One region of the Geobacillus sp. YF-1 genome, then DNA from elsewhere that is predicted to be linked to it. Evidence: riboswitches for the same ligand, from Rfam matches in the RefSeq annotation. Region 1 holds a riboswitch; the other holds the start of a gene.
What was found. A riboswitch is a leader RNA that binds a small molecule or an ion and turns the genes downstream of it on or off. The one in region 1 is predicted to bind thiamine pyrophosphate.
Positions count from the first base shown of each region.

Region 2: it holds a riboswitch for thiamine pyrophosphate, as region 1 does, so the genes downstream of both, thiC (phosphomethylpyrimidine synthase ThiC) here and tenA (thiaminase II) in region 1, are expected to answer to the same signal.

Region 1 covers NZ_CP199850.1:611,213-622,847, reverse strand. The annotation lists gene ACTVIM_RS03140 (thiazole synthase) at 1-684, opposite strand, end outside; gene thiS (sulfur carrier protein ThiS) at 686-889, opposite strand; gene thiO (glycine oxidase ThiO) at 886-2,025, opposite strand; gene tenI (thiazole tautomerase TenI) at 2,022-2,633, opposite strand; gene ACTVIM_RS03120 (energy-coupling factor transporter transmembrane component T family protein) at 2,650-3,432, opposite strand; gene ACTVIM_RS03115 (ABC transporter ATP-binding protein) at 3,429-4,883, opposite strand; gene ACTVIM_RS03110 (ECF transporter S component) at 4,898-5,488, opposite strand; gene tenA (thiaminase II) at 5,522-6,205, opposite strand; TPP riboswitch at 6,318-6,425, opposite strand; gene ACTVIM_RS03100 (class I SAM-dependent rRNA methyltransferase) at 6,568-7,752, shown strand; gene ACTVIM_RS03095 (MFS transporter) at 8,246-9,451, opposite strand; gene ACTVIM_RS03090 (YfiT family bacillithiol transferase) at 9,991-10,527, opposite strand; gene ACTVIM_RS03085 (glycoside hydrolase family 13 protein) at 10,717-11,635, opposite strand, start outside.
Region 2 covers NZ_CP199850.1:422,960-434,594, reverse strand. The annotation lists gene ACTVIM_RS02120 (saccharopine dehydrogenase family protein) at 24-1,178, opposite strand; gene ACTVIM_RS02115 (aldehyde dehydrogenase family protein) at 1,593-3,074, opposite strand; gene ACTVIM_RS02110 (thiamine pyrophosphate-binding protein) at 3,263-4,918, opposite strand; gene ACTVIM_RS02105 (aminotransferase class I/II-fold pyridoxal phosphate-dependent enzyme) at 4,915-6,093, opposite strand; gene thiC (phosphomethylpyrimidine synthase ThiC) at 6,821-8,512, opposite strand; TPP riboswitch at 8,680-8,793, opposite strand; gene ACTVIM_RS02095 (methyl-accepting chemotaxis protein) at 8,920-10,173, opposite strand; gene ACTVIM_RS02090 (RDD family protein) at 11,003-11,410, opposite strand; gene ACTVIM_RS02085 (hypothetical protein) at 11,479-11,635, opposite strand, start outside.

The DNA.
Region 1 (11,635 bases):
TCCCGCCTCCACCGCCAGCTTCATGGCCCTCGCCATTTTCACAGGATCCGCCGCGCCAGAAACGGCCGTGTTGAGCAACACCCCATCCGCACCAAGCTCCATTGCCAGCGCCGCATCCGCCGGGCTGCCGATCCCGGCGTCAACGATCACCGGCACCGTCGCTTGTTCGATAATGAAACTCAAGTTGAGCGGATTGACGATGCCTTGCCCTGACCCGATCGGCGACGCTCCCGGCATAATCGCATGGCAGCCGAGCTCCTCGAGCCGCCTAGCCAGCACGACGTCATCTGATGTGTACGGCAGCACGATAAACCCTTCTTCCAACAGCTTCTCTGCCGCCTTCAACGTTTCGACCGGATCAGGAAGCAACGTTTTGTCGCAGCCGATCACTTCCACCTTAATCATATCACATAACCCCGATGCTTTGGCCAGCCGCGCGATGCGCACCGCCTCTTCCGCCGTTTTTGCCCCAGCGGTATTCGGGAGCAGCTTGTAGCGGGTGACATCGAGCTGTTCCAATACATTCGGCTGCTCCGGAGAAAAAATGTTCATCCGCCGAACGGCGAACGTCAAAATTTCCGCTCCTGACGCTTCCACCGCCGCTTTTTGCACTTCCAAACTCGGATACTTGCCAGTGCCAAGCAATAGCCGCGAAGAAAACGAATATGGGCCAATGTTCAGCATCTCAACCGCCTCCTACAAAATGAACAATTTCGATGCGATCGCCATCGGCGAGCGCGGTTGTACCGTACTCATGTTTTTCAATGATGCGCACATTGACTTCAACAATCGCCAGCTTATTGGTAAGCTGGAAATAGGAGAGCAAATCGCTCACGGTTTTGACTTCATCGGGCACCGTGACCGTTTCCCCGTTGATCGTTAACGTCATTTGACCCCCTCCGTTTCTTCGGCATGACGCGTCAGCGCGAACGGCGACAAATCAAACGCCGGCTTCTTTCGCTCGACCAAGTCAGCCACAATCGCTCCGGTGATGGCGCTAAGCAAAATGCCGTTGCGGTAATGACCGGCAGCCACGAATATTCCTGGCCGCTCAGGATGTTCTCCAATATACGGCAATCCATCTTTCGTCTGCGGCCGAATTCCGCTCCATGCATCGACCCATTCCGCTTGTTCAACGGCCGGAAGCAAATGAGCGGCTTGAAGCAACAAGCGAGCCAGACCGCCAGCCAAGATGCGGCGATCATACGTGCCGGGGGTGGATGTGGCCCCGATCAGCAAGCGGTTCCCCGCCTTCGGGACGATATAACAGCCGTTTTTCGCAAACACTGTCGTTCGCAACAAAGGGACGTGCGCCCGCACCATGAGACACTCTCCCTTAACGGGGAACATGGAGAGTGAAAGCCCCGCCTTGGCGCCGAGCCGAGCCGCCCACGCTCCAGAAGCAATGACGACCGCCTCGGCGGCGAATGTGCCGACAGCCGTATCGACGAGATGACCGCCGCATCCGGAGCGAATATCCAGCACTTCCGCATATTCATATAGATGAACGCCAGCGGAAACGGACGCCGACACAAGGGCGGCGGCTAGGTTGGGTGCGCTCACCTGCCCATCGCCCGGAATCCACATCGCCCCCGTCAGCGCCTCGGCATGAAGCTGCGGCTCGATCTCCCGCACTTCCTCGTTGGTAAGCCAGTGCACCGGTTCGCCCCTCTCGCGCCAAAACGCGTAGTGACGGCGCAAATCGTCCGCCTCTTCCTCCGTTGTCGCCGCTTTGATCAACCCTTTTTCCACCAATTCAATGTCCATCCCGGTCCGCTCTTTCAGCTCGGCAGCCAATGACGGCATGAGCGCCCGGCTTTGTAAAGCGAGCGGGACGAGCGGGCTTGGCGCGGAAAATTCCGATTGCGCTCCGAGCATGCCAGCAGCGGCGCTTGATGCCTCTTTGCCCGCCTTCCCTACGTCAAATATGGCAACGCGATGCCTCCGCTTAGCGAGCTCCCATCCGACAGCGGCCCCAATCACTCCGCCGCCGATCACAATGACATCATACGAAGACGCTGTCACTCGATCCTCTCCCCCTTTACGATCTCAGCGAGCTGTTTCGCTTCCCACACAGGATCTTCCGCCAAAAAAACCGCCGACAATACCGCCACTCCCGCCGCGCCGGCTTTCAGAACGGAACGCGCGTTGCCGGCATGAATGCCGCCGATCGCAATGATCGGAATTTGCACAGCCCGAACGACGTCCGCCACCCCATCCAACCCGCGCGGCGCTAGACCCGGCTTGCTTTCCGTCGGAAACACATGGCCGTACAAGCAAAAATGAGCACCAGCCTGTTGGGCTTGTTTCGCCTCGATCGGTCCATGCACTGAACAGCCGATCGCCAAATCCGAGAACGTGCGGCGAACGGCGCGCACCGGCAGGCTGTGATAAGCGAGTTGCACCCCTTTGACGCCGTAGACCGCGGCCACATCAACCCGGTCATTGACGATAATTTTTTGCGCCGGCACCCCTGCCCGCAACAGCGCGATCACAAACTCTGCCACCTCGCGCGCCGTTTTTCCCTTTTCGCGGACGTGAATGGCATCGGCATACGGATGAACGCGTGCACAAATAGCAGCCAATTGCGCTGCTGTCTGCCGGCCCGTGGAAATCAAATGAAGGACACCCATCTTCATCCCTGTCTTTCTACCGCACATCGCGGATAGGAATATACGGATAGTGGATCCCGACGTAATAAGCGGCAAACAGGAACACGGCGAACAGCGCGACAAACCAACCATCGTATTTGCTAAACCCGATCTCATAATAAAACGTGCGCGGACCGCTTCCGGAAAACTGTTTCGCTTCCATCGCCACCGCGATGCGTTGGGCGCGGCGGATGCTTTGCGACAACAGCGGAATGGCGTAGCGCTTCACTTTGCCAAGTCCGCCCTGGCGCGGCACCCCTCGCACCTTTAACGCATAGCGAATCGTTTGCAGCTCCTCGAGCATGATCGGCAACAGCCGCACCGCCGCCAAAAAGCTGTAGGCATACTTTGGTTTCAGTTTCAGCTGCTGCATCAAGGAGTAAAACAACGGCACGGGCCGGGTGGTCAACGAAAAGATGAGCCCAAGCAGCCCGAGCGCCAAGGCGCGAAATCCTAGATGCAGCCCGCGCCAAAAACTCTCCGCTGTAATATGGATCAGCCCCCAGCGGAACCATGTGGTCGTCCCTTCCCCGAACATCATCATCGATGAGGCGCTGGAAAAAAAGATTAAGAAAAACGGCAAAAACATCCAGAATAAAACGTTCGCCGGATACCCCGTGCCAAAACAAAACAAAAGGAAAAGAGCTAGCGACAAGTTAATGAGCACATTCGGATTGTGAATCAACAGCACGGCCAAAAAGAGCACGACAAGCACCGCGAGCTTCAGCGTCGGATTCGCCTCATAAAGCCATGTTTCCCGATGCGAGATTTCCCACTTCATCGTCCCATCCCCCTCTTGGCAATCGCCAACCGGCAAACGTCCAACGGCTCGTCGCGGACAAGCGCCCCGTCTTCAATCACCCAGCGCCTTGTGGCAAAACGGCGGACAATGTGCTCATCGTGCGTCACCATGATGACCGCCGCTCCTTGCTGGCGCTGCGATTCGAGCCGTTCGAGCAAAGCGAACGTATTTTTCGCATCCTGTCCGAAGGTCGGCTCGTCAAGCAAAAGAAGGCGCTGGCCGGCGATGACGGAAGCCGCTACGCTCAGCCGCCGCTTTTGCCCGACCGATAATTGGTACGGGTGCCTATCCTGTTGCTCGATCAGGTCAAACTCGACCAAAAAGCGGTGAACCAACGCTTCGATTTCCGCCGCCGGGCGCCCTTGGAGCTTAAGGGAATAAGCGAGTTCATCGCGGACAGAATGGGTGACAAACTGCCATTCGGGATTTTGAAACACAAACGCGATATCGCGATGCAGCGGCTGCCGCTCGCTGATGTCGTCTCCAAACAGCTGATAGCGTCCTTCGGTGCGAATGAGTTGCATCAAAGCATGCAGCAACGTGCTTTTGCCGGCGCCGTTTTTTCCCGTGACAGCGATCCACTCGCCGGCTCTCACCGCCGCCTCGGAAACCTCAATCTTCGCCTCTTTCCCCCTAAAGCCGCGAAACTGAGAAAGGCGAAGCAGCTCCTCGCCCTCTTCGCTGACCGCGCGCCGCTCCGGCCATCCGTAGTCGTCCCAGATGCCTGGATACCAAATGCCGTGGGCGCCAATGGCGTGCTTATAGCGGGAAAACACCGTTTTCGCCTCACCATCGGCGATAATTTGACCATCGCGCCCCAGCAAAATGATACGGTCAATAAAATCGAGCACATGGTCAATTTTATGTTCGACGATGATGACCGTCTTCTCCCGACCGACTTGTTTGACCGTTTGCCACACCGCTTTCGTTCCTTCCTCGTCAAGCAAAGCCGTCGGTTCGTCCAAAAACAGCACATCCGGCTCCAGCGCCAATACAGACGCCAAAGCAAGACGCTGTTTCATTCCTCCCGAAAGCGTATGAATGTCGGTGTGCGGCGCAATGGCCAAGCCGACTTGATCCAACAGCGCGCGAATGCGCTCCGGCATCTGCTCGCGCGGCACGTTTCGATTTTCCAAGGCAAACGCGATCTCCTCATCCGCATACGGCATACAAAACTGAGCATCCGGGTCTTGAAACACGTACCCCCAGCGTTCCGGCCGCTCGAGACGCTCGGCTTTCATCGGCACGTCAATCGAATTGGGAATAAGGCCGGCCATCACTTGCAATAGCGTGGATTTGCCGCATCCCGACGGGCCAAGGAGGAGCACTTTTTCCCCTTGAGCGATCGAAAGCGACAAATCGCAAAACAATAGCCCGGCGCGCCCGGGAAATTTCAGGCGCAGCCGCTCGATCGATACCGCTTCTTTCATCTTTCTTCGCCGCCTTATCGATTCAATGCGTCATAGTCGTCTTGGGAAGCCGGCCGCCACATTTGCGTGACCCCGGTTTTCTCAAGCGCCTTGGCCAACGAGACAGCGAACGCGCCGGCAATCACGATGGCACCGATAAAGCGCGCCAGCAAAAAGAGCGCCATGTTCCATGGGGCGAGCGCGTCAATGTAGCCTTTGTAAAAGTCCATGATGAGCGAACCGACCGTCGCGCCGACCGCGCTTAGCGAGACGACGAACACGTCAAACCGCCGATAGCGGAACGCCGCAAACACAAGCTCGGCAAACAACCCTTGAATGACTCCATAAATGAGCACTTCAAGTCCCCATTGCGACCCCATGATCAGCTCGCCGGACGAAGCCGCCGTTTCGGCAAGCAGCGCCACCCCGGGCTTGCGGATGAGCAAATAGGCGAGCGATGAGGCGATAAACCACATCCCATACATCAATTGATCGGCATGGAAGCCAAACACTTTCACCATATCGTACAGCGGCCCCCATACTTTGTAAATCACCCCGAACACAATCGCAATCACAATCGTTGTTAAAATGTCGGCCAGCTTCAACCCTTTTGCCTTCCGTTCCATCTCAATGTCCCTCCTTTGTTCGTTTTGCCCACGTCAACGGCTTGCCGTCAGCCGCGCAGACGGCCAGCGTTCGAGCCGGTACGCCATGTCCCAAAATTCATACTCATATTCGCTGCTGATTAAGAAATGCCGCTCCATCCGGGAGCGCTCCTCCTCGGTGACCGCCTCAGCGATGGCATCCAAGCGCGCGATCTGTTCTTCGACAAGCGAACGGAACCAGTCGGAACTGTATGTGCCAATCCATTTTTCGTAAATCGGATCGTTCGGCTGGCACGTTTTTAAGCGTTCACCGATTTCATAGTACAGCCAATAGCAAGGCAAAATGGCGGCGATGACATCGCCTAAGTGCCCTTCGTACGCCGCCCGGTACATATGGGAAGTATACGCGTACGCCGTCGGCGCGGGAACGAATGCTGCCCGCTCCGCTTCCGTAATGTTAAGCAGCTCAGCGAACGTTTCATGCAGCGACAACTCCGCCTCGCAGGTGCTCTGCGCGTGATGGGCGAGCCGGGCGGTCGCGGCCAGATCCGGCGCCTTGGCGGCTCCGAGCGCCTGCACACGGGCAAAATGGCGCAAGTAATACGCATCTTGCATCACATAATAACGGAATTTTTCACGCTCAAGCGTTCCTTGGCCGAGCTCCTGAACGAACGGATGGCGAAAGCTCGCCTGCCAGATCGGGTCGGCCGCTGCGCGCACTCGCTTGGCAAAAGACATGGTTTCTCCCCCTTTTTCATCGAAATAAAAACGCCGCTTCCTTTACGAATTGGCGTAAAGAAAGCGGCGTGGGCTCACCGTTTGGCTAGGCAAAAAGGACATAGCCCGCCTTCGTGCAGCTCCTCCACTTCCCTACGCTGGCATTACCCAGATCAGGTGCTAAGGGTCTCAAAGGTACACTTTGATCTCAGCCTTTCTAAAGGCCCCCCTAGTGGATCGCAATGATGCTATTTCCTTGTTTACATTTATCATATCACGGCCGTTCCCGTTGTCAACCGTTTTTTCCGGCCAACGTTGCGTCAGCCACCGCCATTCGCTATGATAAAAGCGCAACGATTGACTACCGGATAGGAGTGAACAGAGTGGCAAACGTCATTTTGAAACGGCAGCGAAAAAAACGGCTTGAACAAGGCCATCCATGGATTTTCCAAAGCGAAGTCGACCGCATCGAAGGCGACATCACGCCGGGCGACTTCGTTGACGTTTATAACCACCAAGGCTATTGGCTGGCGAAAGGATACATCAACCCCGCCTCGCAAATCATCGTCCGTGTGCTGACGCAAAACCCCGATGACGAATTGGATGAGCGCTTTTTTGTCGAGCGCATTCGCCAAGCGTGGGCGTATCGTGAGCGGATGATCCCCGGCGTTCGCTCCTGCCGCGCCATCTACGGCGAAGCCGATTTTCTGCCGGGGCTGATCGTCGACAAATACGAAGAAATCCTTGTCGTGCAAATATTGACGCTTGGAATGGAGCGGCGCAAAGACTGGATTTTACGCGGCTTGCTGGAAGTGTTTTCCCCCAAAGCCGTCTATTTGCGCAACGATGTGTCCGTTCGCGAGCTTGAAGGGCTCAAACAAGAAAAAGGCTTTTGGTATCAACAAGCGGAAACCGAGGTCGTGATCGAAGAAAACGGCGTTCAATACATCGTCGATATTGAAAACGGCCAAAAAACCGGCTTTTTCTTCGATCAGCGGCAAAACCGCGCCGCGCTCCGCCCGCTGATCGGTCCGGAAACGACTGTGCTCGATTGCTTCACCCATACCGGGTCGTTCATGTTGAACGCCTGCCTGTACGGCGCGAAACATGCCACCGCTGTCGATATTTCCGAACACGCTATCGAGACGGCGAAACGCAATGCGGCCTTAAACGGCTTTACAAACATCGACTTTGTCGTCGCCAACGCCTTCGACTATTTGCGCGAATCCGTGCGCGCCGGCCGACAGTGGGATGTCGTCATCATCGACCCGCCCGCGTTCGCCAAATCGGCCTATGCCGTTCCAAAGGCGCTGCGCGGCTATAAGGATATTAATTTAAACGGGCTCAAACTCGTCAAAGACGGCGGCTTTTTTGTCACTTCGAGCTGCTCATACCACGTCCGCCCGCACCTGTTTCAAGAGATGATCGCCGCTGCGGCGTTTGACGCCAAAAAAGTGCTCCGCCAAGTGTATTGGGGCGGCGCCGGCTACGATCATCCAAAACTGCTCGCCGCTGAAGAAGGAGATTATTTAAAATTCGCTATTTACGAAGTCCGCTCCCGGCGATAACGATATCAGTGTCATTTTATTTTCCGCAGCATTGTTCGCTCTTCTTGTCACCGTGCCTGCTTGTCAGGTGATCAAGACGGGACATGGAGAGCGGAATTTCTTTATTACGAACAATAACCATGGCCTTCTCCGAAACGAGCTTCCTCCTCATAGCCCAGCTCACAGACTGAGCACAGGGGTTGGGGGGAAACGAGGCAGCACCTAGAAGGCTGGTGATTTAGTGCAAAATACTACTGATTCCATCCGTTTCTCAATTAGAGAAGCCTTGCAAAATCAAGTTTCTTTTCTGAATGAAAATGCCGCCGATTCGTGTGTGACAGCGATTTTTCACCGGCCTTCTAGAAGGCTGGTGATTTAAGGGGGCAAGCCGCTGATCAAACCCGTTTCTCAAATGGATCAGCCTAGTCGCATCAGGAGCGCCTTTCATGCTCAAGAGAAACAACCGTTTTTCACCAGCCTCCTAGAAGCCGTTGCTCCCCTCGGCGCCCCTTCCCTACGCCTTGTTTCCTTGGCGCGGCGGAAACGGCTGCTCTTTGCGCAGCACAGCCAAATAAACGAACATCGAAACGAGCACGGAACAAGCCGCTGATAAGTAAATGGCCGGATAACCAAACCAATGGCTGATCTGGCCGAACACCATCGCCCCAATGCCAACTCCTAAATCAAAAAACGAGAAAAACGTCGCGTTCGCCATCCCTTTCCGATGAACAGGCGCCCGCTCCACCGACCACGCCTGCAGCCCCGGCTGCACCATGCCAAACCCAAAACCGTACAGCACCGCCGCAGCCAATAACGCCCATTCCCCCGGCAGCCAAGCGAGCAACAGCATCGCCAACAAAATGAGCCCGGTACCGGGGAGAAAGACAGCCCGATGCCCTTTCCGGTCATACCACTGACCGGCGAACGTCCGCGTTACCATTAAAGCGAGCGCGTAAAGCAAAAAATATAGCTGCAAGCCGCCGATGTTTTTTTGCGCCGTATACAAAGGCAAAAAGGAAGCGATGCCGCCAAAGGTCACCGTTAAAAAGAAAAGCAGCACGGACGGAATCAAAGCCGTCTTTTCATAAAGATCCCATTTGCTTTCCTTTTGGCCATGCTTGGCCTCCGCTTTTTTATATGTAATCGCCGCGGCAAACGCCAAAGAAGCCACACCAAGCGCCGCACAAATCAGAAATAAGCGGTTGAACGGAATAGAGGCCGCCAACGCAAGTCCAAGCGACGGGCCAAAGGCGAGGGCGATATTTCCCGACAGCCCGTAATACCCCATCCCTTCCCCGCGGCGGCTCGCCGGAATGATATCGGTCGCTACCGTGCCGGATGCCGTTGTCGAAAACCCCCAGCCAATTCCTTGGATCACCCGCATGAAAAAGAGAAAGAAAATGCTCGAGATCAGACTGTAGGATCCGACAGAAATGACAAAAATGAGCAATCCGAGCAAAAACACAAACCGCCGCCCTTGCGTCTCCAGCGCATGGCCAGCGAAAGGCCGAACGACGAGCGCCGAAAAAGTAAAAATCCCAACAACGAGGCCAATGAGCTGATCATTGCCACCTAAATGCTCGACAAAAAGCGGGATGGTCGGCAGCGTCATTTGAAATCCGAGGAAAACAAAAAAGTTGGCGAGGCAAATGAACAGGAAATTGCGCGTCCAAATTTTCTCTTTCTGCTCCGTCACCACCGGTTGTTGTTGCGCACCCATATCTCTCCCCTTCCTATCTTTCGTGTCCCTCAATATTTGTCAGTATAACATACTGTATGCGTTTGTGTAAGGGAAATGATCGGTTCCTTTCTGTTTTCGAAAAAGGCGGAGAAAAACCGCGCTTCCCCTGATCGCCATCGGGGAACGTGTGAAAAATGAAGCCGATGCCATAAGGGGTTTCCGCTTGAAAAACGATGCGGGGAACGTGTATGCGCTCGGAGATCACAGCCTTCTAAAAAGGCGGAAAAAAGCTTCCCTGCTTGATCAAGGAGGAACATAGGAAAAGAAGAACCGATGTGACCAAACTTTTCAATTGGCGAAACGATATTGCCAAGCGACATATTCCTTGACATCCCCTTTCCCCGAAAAAAACAAAAAGGATCTGTGGAAAAACAGATCCTAAACAACGGCTAAACCGTTGATCCGAACCCATTACGTTTCCTTGCTTGCCATTGCAGGTGCCGGCCGCAAACGCCTCGCAACGCTTTGAATCCAACGAACCAAAATGAGGCCTCCGTTCCTTCGACCGCAGCGGCGTTTTACCATCCTTTCCGTTGGCGCAACGCCAAAATTTGCGCCGTATGATGCTTCCCATGCCATGCATACAACGCCGTCAATACGTAAAGCGGCATCTCCTTCGCCGCTCCTTCCGGCCGAACGGTGCGGTGAAAATCGGCTTCGGTCATCGCTTCCAGCAGCGCTGCCCACCGAGCGTGAAGCCCGTCAAGCAATACGAGCGAAGGTTCGATAGCCAGCGAGCGCGCCTCCGCCGTTTTAGCCCATTCGCTTTCGGCAAATGGTTTTACCAGCGGGTTTTCCTCCGTCAGCCCCCATTTCGTGCGCAAAAACGCGTTCATGCTCGCGTCGGCCAAATGGTGGACGACTTGGGCGATCGTCCACCCGCCGTCGCGGTAGGGAGTGTTCAACTGCTCTTCATTCAATCCGCTCACCGCCTCCCGCAAAGCACCGGGGTGTTCACGGATCGCTTTGATCCACTCTTCTACCTCTTGGCCGCAAAATGCCGCCGGCGGTTGAAACGTTCCGATAGGATAACGGATCGGGTCGATGGTCGTCATCTTTCTCCTCTCCTTTCTAAGAAGGCCGGTGATTTAAGGAAACAGGCCGCTTACCAGCCTCGTTTCTCAAATAGAAAAGCCCTGTCGCATCCGGATCGCCTTTCACACGCTCCCCCATGTTCAAGAGAAACAACCGTTTTTCACCAGCCCTATAGACATCCATTCGACGCCGACCGAACCAATTCCTTCTCATTCTTTCCAGAGATAAACCCGCGCTTCATACGGCTTCATCATAAAACGAGTGGCGTTTTTATGCGGCCGAACCGGATAATTGCTCAGCGCCAAATGGTCCGATTGGAGGCGAATCGGGTCATAACGATACAGAGCCGGCCGCTCCGACAAGTTGACAATGACAAGCGCTCGCTCGCTGCCAAGCGTCCTTGTATATGCATAAATCGAACGGTGATGTTCCAGCAGCAAATCATACGTTCCGTAAACAAGCAGTTCATGTTGTTTACGAAGCTCGATCATTCGCCGGTAAAACGACCAGACCGAATGGGGGTCGCGCCGTTCAGCTTCGACATTGATCGCCCGATAATTATCGTTCACCTGAATCCACGGGGTGCCCGTGGTGAATCCAGCGTTCGGCTCGGCAGACCATTGCATCGGTGTGCGTGAATTGTCGCGACCTGTTTTCCAAATCGTGCGCATGATCTCGTCATGCGCGCGCCCCTTGGCCCGCTCCAGTTCATACATCCGCAAAATCGCGACATCGCGATAATCGTGAATATGAGGAAACTGAACATTGGTCATGCCAATTTCTTGGCCTTGATAAATGAACGGCGTTCCTTGCATGAAAAAGTACAGCGCGCCGAGCGCCTTCGCGCTTTCCGCCCAATACTCGCGGTCATTCCCCCATGTCGACACGGAGCGGGGCACATCGTGATTTTCCAAAAAGAGCGCATTCCAGCCCCGGTTTTCCAGCCCTTTTTGCCACTTCGTCAATGTTCGCTTCAACCGCCGAACATCGATCGATCCATCAGCTTGGCGTTGCCATAACCCTAAATGTTCAAACTGAAAAATCATATTGAACACACCATGCTCTTCTCCGACCCATTGTTCGGCTTCCTCAACCGTCACGCCGTTCGCCTCCCCGACGGTCATTACA
Region 2 (11,635 bases), 190 kb from region 1:
GTTTTCGTTTGGTGCGTTCTTCTCTAGCGATCTGTTTTCTTCTCGCGAATCATCACTCCGCGCCGCTTCATCTCCTCAATATACACATCCCCTGGAACGATTTGTTCAGGCGGATAGACGCCGCGCTTTTGGATGATGCCGCGGCCGATCAGTTGGGCGACAGCGGAAATCGTGTACGCTGTCGTCCGCGCCATCGCCGTCACGTTGTTTTCGCGGTCGTTGAATGTCACCGTCTCATATTCGAGCACCGTTTCCTTTCCTTCTTTCCGCCCGCCAACGATCACCCGAAGCAAGACGACATCGTCTTTCCCTTTTAAATCAAGAAGCGGCGTCAAGACGGCCAGCAGCACGTCGCGCGGCTTGATTGGGCGCCCGCCGATCTCCACTTCAAAATCGTTGCGCGTCAAGTTCAAGTCAACGAGGAGTTTGAATTTTTCCGCGTGGCCGCGATAGCGGATCGTTTTATACTCAAGCCGCTTCAAGTTCGGAAACGAGCGCGACAGCGTCGATGTTCCTCCTGAAGTATGAAACGCTTCAAGCGGCCCAAACCGTTCAAAATAAATCGGCTCGATCTCTGAAAGGGACGGAACTTCCTGCACCTTGCCGTCGCGGATGATCAAAGACGGATCGGTGTAATGATCAAGAAGCCCTTCCAACGAAAACACATGGTTGTACTCGAGCGGTGGATCGGGATGGACGGGAATGCCGCCGACATACAGCTGAATCGATTCGACTTCATCGAGTTGGCTCGCTCCATAGCCGGACAAAATATTAATCATGCCGGGAGCGACACCTAGGTCAGGAATGATCGTCACCCCCGCTGCCTGGGCTTGATCATGGAGCTCCAACACGCGGTCAGTAATATGGCCGATATGCCCCCCTAAATCGACCGAGTGAACACCGGAGGCGATCGCTGTTTTCGCCACGGTTTCATTAAACCGATAAAACAGCGCATTGACCACCACATCATGCTTTTTCATCAAAGCGGACAGCTGTTGCTGATCGCCAGCATCCGCTTGTACTGCCGAAAGTTTTTCCGATTGGAGTTGCCGCGCGGCTCGCTCCGCTTTCGTTCGATCGACATCCGCCAAGGTGACGGCTTCCACCGCTTCGCTTTGCACTAAATCACGCGCTGCTTCCTTTCCCATCAACCCTGCGCCAAGCACGAGCACTTTCATCGTTTCTCCCTCCTGTCACCGATTGTTGATCATGCGCTCGCGTTCTAGAAGGCTGGTGATTTCGTGCAAAATACCGCTGAGTTCCACCCATTTCTCAATGAGAGAAACCTCGCAGAATCAGCTTTCTTTTTGGAATGAAAATGCCTCCGATTGGTGTGTGACATCGGTTTTTCACCGACCTTCTAGGAGGCTGGTGATTTACTCGCGGATACGGCTTTACAATGTTATTTCTCATCTCGAAAAACCTTGTTACATCGGGTCCTGTTTTTGCTCATTCCCCCATTAATGAAAGGAATCAGCGGTTTTCACCGGCCTTCTAGACGCTCTTCCCTTTTGCCGCAGATGCCCTTCCTTTGGCTACCCGTCCTCCCCGTCGGCCGCCGTTTTTCCGTTCCGCGCCGAGGGCAGCCCGGTTCAGTCAGCCGTATCAATTTGCGCCCGCTGCAGTCTGCCGCTGAAATCGACATAAATGCTCCGCCACTCGGTGAACACGTCAAGCGCGGCGACGCCGGAGTCGCGATGACCGTTGCCCGTCCCTTTCGTACCGCCAAACGGCAAATGAATCTCCGCACCCGTGGTGCCGGCGTTGACGTACACAATGCCGGTGTCCAAATCGCGCATGGCCCGAAACACGTTATTGACATCGCGCGTGAAAATCGCGCTTGACAGCCCATAATCGACGCTGTTGTTGACCTCGATCGCTTCGTCCAAACTGCGGACGGAAAGGATCGACACGACCGGGCCGAAAATTTCTTCGCGGGCGATGCGCATCTTCGGCGTGACATCGGTGAAAATCGTCGGTGCGTAGTAGAAGCCGCGCGCATAGTCGCCTTCACGCAATATATAGCCGCCCACAAGCAGCTTCGCCCCTTCTTCTACGCCAATGCGCACGTAGCGGTCGATTTTTTGCAGCGCTTCTTCATGGATGACCGGCCCTACCTTGACCGTTTCATCGAGCCCGTTGCCGATTTTCAATGTTTTCACGGCTTCAAGCAGACGCCGCTCAAGCTCCTGTTTCACCCGCTCATGGACAATGACCCGGCTGCACGCGGTGCACCGCTGCCTCGAGGTGCCAAAGGCGCTCCAAATAATGCCGTCGACCGCTAGCGACAAGTCGGCGTCATCCATGACGATCACCGCGTTTTTCCCGCCCATTTCAAGCGAAACTTTTTTCAACAGCCGTCCGCATGTTTCCGCAATCATCCGCCCGACTTCATTCGACCCGGTAAACGAGATGACCTTGACATCCGGATGTTCGACGAGCGCATTGCCAGCTGTCGGCCCGTCGCCATGGACGACATGAAACACTCCCGGCGGCAAACCCGCTTCTGCAAAAATGCGCGCCAACTCCTGCGCCATAATTGGCGTTTCCAGCGCCGGCTTCCACACGACCGCATTGCCGGCCACAAGGGCAGGGAACGACTTCCAAGTAGCGATCGCGATTGGGAAATTCCACGGCGTGATGATACCGACTACCCCGACTGGCACCCGAACGCTCATGGCGAATTTATCTTTCAACTCCGATGGCGTCGTGTCGCCGAACAACCGCCGCCCTTCCCCCGCCATGTAAAACGCCATATCGATGCCTTCTTGCACTTCGCCGCGCGCTTCCTCAATCACTTTGCCCATTTCCATCGTCAACAGCCGAGCCAGCGCCTCTTTCCGCTCTTGAAGCAGCGTCCCGACTCGATACAAAATTTCCGCGCGTTTCGGCGCCGGCACGAGCGCCCATCGTTTTTGCGCTTCCTTGGCTGCCTGAACCGCCTCATCGATATCTTGGACCCCTGACATCGGCGCCTTGGCGATGGTTTCCCCTGTCGCTGGATTGATCACCGGCGCCCACCGCCCAGTGCTCGGTTCTTTCCATTTTCCATTGATATAGTTTTGAATGTTCATCGCCTACTCCCCCCATTTTCGCGCAATGGAATGATGGAGCCGGATCGCGGCATTTCCCGGCTCCGTGGCCGGGAGCACCTTTGCGGCCGCCTCCTTTTTCGAACCATCCAACCGGCACATCAACATTGGCAACGGTGAATATTTTTTGGAACAATCACCGTTCCCAACGAAACGACTGCCGTCCGCGGTCACAGCGATTGCCGCGCCCGCAGCTCCTGCATCGTCGTCGAGACCGAAAGACAATCGGGATCAGCCAGCACTTCAATGACCGTCGGGCGTTTGGCCGCCAGCGCCGCGCACAGCGCCTCTGTGAACTGCTGTTCCGTCTGCACTTGGAAGCCAAGCCCATTCAAACATTCCGCCAAGCGGGCAAACGGAACGCTCCCCAACTCCGTGCCGATGACCCGACCCGGAAACCGCAGTTCTTGATGCATGCGAATCGTCCCGTACATGCGGTTGTTAAATACGACGGAGATGATCGGAATGTCATACCGGACAGCTGTTTCCAACTCTTGCATCGTCATCATAAATCCGCCGTCTCCCGACAGCGACACAACCGTTCGGTCGGGCAATGCCAGTTTGGCGCCTATGGCCGCCGGCATGCCGTATCCCATGGCTCCGGACGTCGGCCCGATATACGTATGGCCTTCGCTAAACGGGAAAAACGTGTGAAGCCAGCCGGCAAAATTCCCTGCGTCGTTTGTGAAAACAGCGTTGTTCGGCAAATGGCGCGCGAAACTCGCCATGGCCGCTTCATACACATTGCGCGGTTTTTCTGGCAGCGTTGCCGTTTGTTCATACTGCTCCCGCCGTTTTGCCACCCATTCTTGCCAGCTCGGCCGCACCGCAATCGTCAGCAGGCGGGATAGCGCTTCCCGACAGTCGGCCCAAATGGCCACGTCCGGCGCGCGCACTTTTCCAAACCCATCGCTGTCCAAGTCAATATGAATGAGCGTCTGATCAGCAGACGGTACACGGTAGTCTTGCGTAGTCACTTCCGATAACCGTGTTCCGAGCGCAATCACTACATCGGCCTGCTCCGCTGTCTCCCTCACCGCTTCTGGCGCTCCCAAGCCGAGATGCCCGACGTAGCACGGGTGATCATGGGGAAATACGTCATGGCGACGGAACGCTGCCATCACCGGCAACGAATACGTTTCAGCCCATAACCGCAGCAGCGGCTCCGCGCCCGCCCACTTGACACCTCCGCCGGCGATGACGAGCGGCCGCTTGGCGCGCGTCAGCCAAGCTTCGACTTCCCGAACGTCCTCGTGGCGCGGAGCCGGCTTCGGCACTTGGGTGGAAGCCATCACAGCTTCCGGGACGGTTTGCCAAAGCACATCCTCCGGCAGCGAAACGACAACCGGACCGGGTCTGCCCGTCTTCGCGGTGCGAAACGCGCGCTGCACCAGCTCCGGCACTCGTTCGGCGTCGCGAATTTCGACCGTCCATTTCGCGAGCGGGCGAAAAAACGCCTCCAAATCAACCTCTTGAAAACCTTCCCGACCAAGAAAGCGGCTGTCCACTTGCCCTAAAAATACGACCATCGGCGTGGAATCTTGCCTAGCCGTATGGACGCCGATCGCCAAATTGGCCGCGCCGACCGCCCTTGTTGCTAAGACGACGCCGCATGTCCGCGCCGCTTTCGCATACCCTTCCGCCATAAACGACGCTCCTCCCTCATGGCGGGCGGAAATGAACTCAATCGACGGCTCTTCATAAATGGCGTCAAGCAACGGCAAGTAGCTTTCCCCGGGCACGCCAAACACATGGCGGATCTGTTCCTGTTTTAGACATTCCACGATGACCTTGGCCACCGTCACGTTTCGAATCGTTCGTTTCATGGCGCCAGCGTCCCCCCATTCACTCGTTTCCACCGCTCCAATGCTTGCTCGAGCCGCTCAATCGGCGCCGAGAGCGAAACGCGGACGTACCCTTCTCCGGCCGGGCCAAACGCCGTTCCCGGTGTGACGATAATCCCCGCATCATCGAGCAGTTGGGTGGCAAATGATTCGGATGAGTACCCTGTGGGAACGGGAACCCATAGGAAAAAAGTCGCCTTCGGACGCTGCACGTTCAAGCCGAGTTCGCGAAGCCCTTCCACCATCCTGTTCATGCGCGCTTCATAAACCAAACTGTTCGCTTTCGCAAAAGCCTGCCCGTTCGTCAGCGCAGCAGCGGCCGCTTTTTGAATGGGAATGAATTGACATGTGTCGATGTTGCTTTTGATGACCGAAAGCGCTCGAATTAGGTGGCGGTTTCCCACCACATACCCGATGCGGCAGCCCGCCATGTTATAGCTTTTCGACAATGAGCCAAATTCGACCGCTACCTCTTTCGCCCCGTCCACCTGCAAAATGCTCGGTGACTGAAACCCGGCGAACGTCACCAATGAATACGCGGCGTCATGGGCAATGAACAGCCGATGCCGGCGCGCGAGGGAAACGGCCTCGGAAAACACGCCGATCTCGGCCACGGCCGCGGTCGGATTGCTTGGATAGTTGAGGAGCATCAGCTTCGCCTCATCATACACGTCGGGAGAAAGCGCAGCAAACTGAGGCGCGTAACCGTTTTGAGCATCCAAGGGCAGCGCCCGGCTCCGCCCGCGGGCAAAATGAACCGCCGTTCGATAAACGGGATAACCGGGATCCGGCACAAGCACAAGCTCTCCCGGCTTCAGAACCGCTTGCAACAGATGAACGATCCCTTCCTTCGAGCCGATCAAAGCGAGCACTTCCGTTTCCGGATCGAGCACGACCCCGTATTCCCGTTCATAAAACCGGGCGACCGCCTCCCGATATTCCTTGCAGCCGCCATACGGCGAATACGTATAATGTTCCGGCGCCTCGAGCTCTTTTTTCAACACCTCGATGACAAAGGACGGCGGCGGCAAATCGGGAGCGCCGATCCCTAAATCAATGACATCGACCCCTTGCTTCACCAGCTCCTCTTTTTTCCGTTGAAAACGGGAAAACAAATAAGGCGGCATCGTCTCCACAAGATCGGAAAACAAAGTCAATCCCCTCCCTCCTCATGCCCCTTCGTTTCAGTGTATGCGCCCGCTAGCTGCTCACATGCCCATTCCTGATCCCGCCCGCACTGACATCTCCCAATTCTCAAAGAAACGTTTCATAGGCAACGCGATCTGCCCCACCCGGGGATGAAAATCTCACGCCAGTTCGGCTGTTCCATAGGCAGCGCGCCCCACCCAGGGTTGAACATCCCGCGCCGATCCGGCATTTTCACAAAAATGTTGCATGAGCAACGTTTTACCCTCCATTCGGGGATGAACATCGGCGTCAGTCCGGCATTTTCACAGAAATGTTGCATGAGCAACGTTTTGCCCTCCACCACCGGGGATGAACATCGGCGTCAATCCTGCACTTTTTCAGAAAACGCTTCCAAAACAACGTGCTCGGCCATACAAATTCGGAGGCGTTTCGAAAAGTCTTGCATTTCGCCGTTGGCCCATAAAAAGAAGCGGCCGGCACCATCTATCGTTCGATGACGCAACTGGCCGCTGTCTATGGAAGCGAAACGCCGGCGAAGGCGCTGCAATAGACTGCGCAGTTTTTCCTTCACAAATTATGTTATGACTAGAAATTTACCCCTTATGCCATTATCATAACGGATAAAAAATAATTTGTAAATATATTTTTATTCTATATTTTCTGCATAATCATATACTCTTGCCTAACTGGCGGGCTTCCGCGCTTTCATACGTTCGTCCGTCCTGAATGGACTTGTCATTGATACAGAGAAGCGCCCTTCTGAACAAATTCCTTCGCTTTCGCTTGCATGCCGTCTTCTTTCATTTTCCGCTGCAGCTCATGAGAAATGCTCATCGAGCAAAATTTCGGCCCACACATCGAACAAAAGTGGGCGGTTTTCGCCGCGGCAGCCGGTAAAGTTTCGTCATGGTATTCACGGGCGCGCTCCGGGTCAAGCGATAAATGGAATTGGTCGTTCCACCGAAACTCAAAGCGCGCCTTTGAGAGCGCATCGTCGCGCTGCTGGGCGGCCGGATGTCCTTTCGCCAGATCAGCGGCATGGGCGGCGATTTTATAAGCGACCACCCCGGCACGCACATCCTCTTTGTTGGGCAGCCCTAAGTGCTCTTTCGGCGTGACGTAGCAAAGCATCGCCGTTCCATAAGCCCCAATGATGGCGGCGCCAATGGCTGACGTAATATGGTCATATCCGGGCGCGATGTCGGTGACAAGCGGCCCTAACGTATAAAACGGCGCCCCATGGCAAATTTCCTGCTCCCGCTCGACATTTTCGCGAATTTTATGCATCGGAATGTGTCCCGGCCCTTCGATCATCACTTGCACGTCATGCTTCCAGGCGATGGCCGTCAACTCCCCGAGCGTCTTGAGTTCGGCAAACTGCGCGTCATCGTTCGCATCAGCGATGGAACCCGGCCGCAGCCCGTCTCCGAGCGAAATGGCCACATCATACTGTCGCAAAATTTGGCAAATGTCTTCAAAATGCGTATACAAAAAGTTTTCTTGATGATGTGCCAAGCACCATTGCGCAATGATCGAGCCGCCGCGCGAGACGATGCCGGTCACGCGGCTAGCGGTGAGCGGAATGTAGTGAAGCCGCACCCCAGCATGAATGGTCATGTAATCGACCCCTTGCTCGGCTTGCTCGATCAGCGTTTCGCGGTACACGTCCCATGTCAGCTTCTCGGGCGCTCCCCCGACCTTTTCGAGCGCCTGATAAATCGGCACCGTTCCTACCGGGACCGGCGAGTTGCGGAGAATGTACTCGCGCGTTTCATGAATGTGCTTGCCCGTCGATAAATCCATCACCGTATCGGCGCCCCAACGCACCGCCCACAGCAGTTTTTCCACTTCATCGTCAATCGATGACGAAACAGCCGAGTTGCCGATATTGGCGTTAATTTTTACATGGAAGCGGCGGCCGATGATCATCGGTTCGCTCTCCGGATGATTGATGTTGGCGGGGATGATCGCCCGCCCCGCCGCCACTTCCTGGCGGACAATTTCCGGATCGATTCGTTCGCGAATCGCGACAAACTCCATTTCTGGCGTGATGATCCCCTGTTTGGCGTAATGCATTTGCGTCACCGCTTTTCCTAGCTTCGCGCGCAAAGGTCGGCGGGCAAAGGGAAGCGCCAGCGAACGAGGAGCGACCGCCCGCGGCTCCACTTCTTCGACATCGGCGCGCTCAACGATCCAGCGATGCCGGAGAGGTGGCAATCCTTTTTCGATATCTGGCTCAAAATGAGGGTCTGTATACGGCCCTGTTGTGTCGTACACACGCACGGGCTCGTTTTCCACTTCGCCGTGGGCTGTCTTCGTCGGCGACAGCATAATTTCTCGCATCGGCACGCGCACGTCCGGACGCGATCCCTCGATATACACTTTGCGGCTAGATGGGAATGACATTAATGTGCGGATGTTTTCCATGCATGGATCCCCTTTCTTTTGATTTCATCGACTGGATCCATGCCATCACGCTTGGAAGAAGGCAACCATCCAAAAGGGAAAGAGAGAGGACGAGACAAAACAAAAACAGGTTCCGACAACGGAACCTGATCGAAGGCAAAAGGGCAAACGAACATGACACGTCCATCTGTTCCCGCTGCCTGCTTCCCTACGCTGGCATGACCCAGATCAGGTTCAAAGGGTCAAAGAACTTCATCGCGTTCTTTTCTCAGCCCGGCTCTCGGACTCCCCTAGCAGATTACGCGTATGACGCGATCACAGCTCATTTTTTCTCATTGTATCGCATCGTCAGCCGGCAGGCAATCTTTTTTTCACTGCCGACTGGGGCGAGATTTAGCCCCCCCTTTCGTATCCATGTTTTTTTTAAATCACACCGAAAAATGCTTCAGCATCGTCCGCATCTCGTCCGCCATTCGGCCCAACGATGCCGACGAAGAAGCGATTTCTTCGACGGAAGCCATCTGCTCTTGCGTTGCCGCCGATACGTTAGCGGTGCTGGCAGACGATTGTTCTACAATATCGGTCATCTGTTGCAACGCTTCATCCACATGACGGACATGATCCGTCATCTGTTCAAGCGCCAGCGAAACTTGTCCGATTTGTTCGCTCACCTGCCCCACCGCCTCACGGATATGGGCAAACGATTCCCCACAAGCATGGGCAGCATTCAGTCCATGCGCCACTTCCGAGACGACCCGTTCGGTGGAAGCGATGGCCCGCTTCGTCTCTTCTTGGATGTAGCCGATCAGCTCAGAAATTTGCTGCGCAGAACGAGCCGATTGTTCAGCCAGTTTTCTCACCTCGCCGGCGACGACGGCAAATCCTTTCCCTTGCTCACCAGCGCGCGCCGCCTCGATCGCCGCGTTGAGCGCCAACAAATTCGTCTGTGAGGCGATGCCCGTAATGGCCTCGGTAATTTGTCCGATCTCGTTCGATCGTTCGCCAAGCGCTTTGACGATCTGGCCTAGCGATTGGACATGACCGTAGATAAACTGCATTTGCTCCGACATTTTCTCCACCGATTGCTCCCCAGACTCGGCCTTTGCCGCGGTTTCCTGGGCCCGATGAGTGACATCTTTTGTCCGACGATCCACATCGCCGAGCGTTCGGGAAATGGTATTGACTGCCGCCGCCGTGCCGCGAACAGCGCTAGTCTGCTCTTCGGCATGAGACGCCATCGTTTCCATGGTGGTCGCGATTTGTTCGGTAGCTTTTGTTGTCTGTTCGGCGACAGCGGCAAGCTGTTGCGAATATTGCGCGACTTCCTCGGCATGATGCTGGATGCTTTTCATAACTTCTTGCCATGCGTCCGCCATATGATTTAACGATGCCGCGATCGGCCGCAGCTGGCGCACCCGGTCCAATGGCACGCGCGCCGTCAAATCCCCCTCCGTCATCTTCTCTAAGTGGCGGTTAATAACGGCGATCGGCGCAACAAACCGCCGGTAGTTGAGCGACGCGGAGATCAGACCGATCAGCGCACCAAACAGCACGGTGGCCATCAACGTCCAGCCAAGCGCTGCACCATGAATGTCATTCGCTAGGCAGACCCCCGCGCCAATCGCTGCCGTGCCCGGAATGACAACAAACATCGTGCGGATGATATAGCTCGTTAGCGACAAACCCTTTCTCCTCCTTCTTTTGTCACGTCAGTCGTTTCATGGTGATCACTGCATGAGATCGATTCGCTGCCGTGCGTTCATGTAAATTTTACCGATATAAGAATTATACTAATGAAAAATGATCATCCGAACAACATTTTTATGCCTCAAGCCTCTCTGCCCCCCCAACAACCACGTTTTTGTCTTTTTGAAATTTTTCTCAAGCGCGTGAATATGTATTGATGGCTAAGCCAATTTATTCGACATTGGAATAAAAAATCCTCCCGATTTCCGTCGAACACACACGAAATATGAATTGGATGAACACCGTTGCCAAAAGGTCGGTGAAAAACCGCTGTCACACACCAATTAGAGGCATTTTCATTCAGATAAAGAAAGCTGATTCTGCGAGGTTTCTCTCATTGAGAAACGGGTGGAACTCGGCGGTATTTTGCACAAAATCACCGGCCTCCTAGAAGGCTGGTGAAAAACAGTGGTTTCCTTTGGTCGATGAATAAAAGTGCGCGGTGTTGCAAGGCTTTTCTATTTGAGAAACGATGCTAGGAAGCGGTGTGCACGCTTTCATCACTATCCCCCTAGAAAGCTGGTGAAAAACCGCTGATTCCTTTCATCAATGGGAGAATGAGTGAAAAACAGGATCAATATGGTAAAACCGTACCCGCGATGAAATCGCCAGCTTTCGAAGAACGCGAGAGCTGACTGAGAGGCAAAGACACGTTTTATCAAGGCTTCGCTTCTTGAGAGTCAGCGCTGATGTCCTCATCCCGCATCGCAACTCTGCGAGCAAAAACAAACAGGCCCCCATTTGGAAGCCCGCTCGTTTCCTTGTTTACGCCGTCGGCTTTTCTGTTGTCACATACGTGCCGGCGATAAAATCGTGAATCGATCGTTTGTCTTCTCTTGCAGCTACCATCATCGCACTAATAAGAAGTCCCATTCCAAAAGTAACAAAATACACAAGTCTGTCGACAAACGAACGCAAAAACATCGTACCAAGGCCGACTTTGCCGCCGTTTACTTTGGCAATTCGGATGCCGATCATCCGTTTGCCGACCGTATAGCCATACCAGACCGCTGGAACTACTAGAGCGTAAAGAATGTTGGCGACCGAGGTAAACCAGTTCGTTTCCATACTGCCCGTAATCAAATAGCCGATGACCGAAATCGGAATGCCGATCACAATGGCGTCCAACAAGTTAGCCAACAGCCGCTTCCAAAATCCAGCTGGACGGTTCATTTCTATCTGTCATTCCTCCTTTTGCTCCGCTGATATCATTCTATTCTTGACGAACGGCGGAATTGTCTTTATTTCAGCAGACATTTTTCCAAATGAAAAACATCTTTTTCACCATTCATGACCGCTAAACGTTCTCTAGCACGAGGACGTAACCACGCAAGGACGATAAGGTCGGTGACGGCTGCCACCAGCAAATCGGCGGCATCGCGCGAAAAAAAAGTCGAT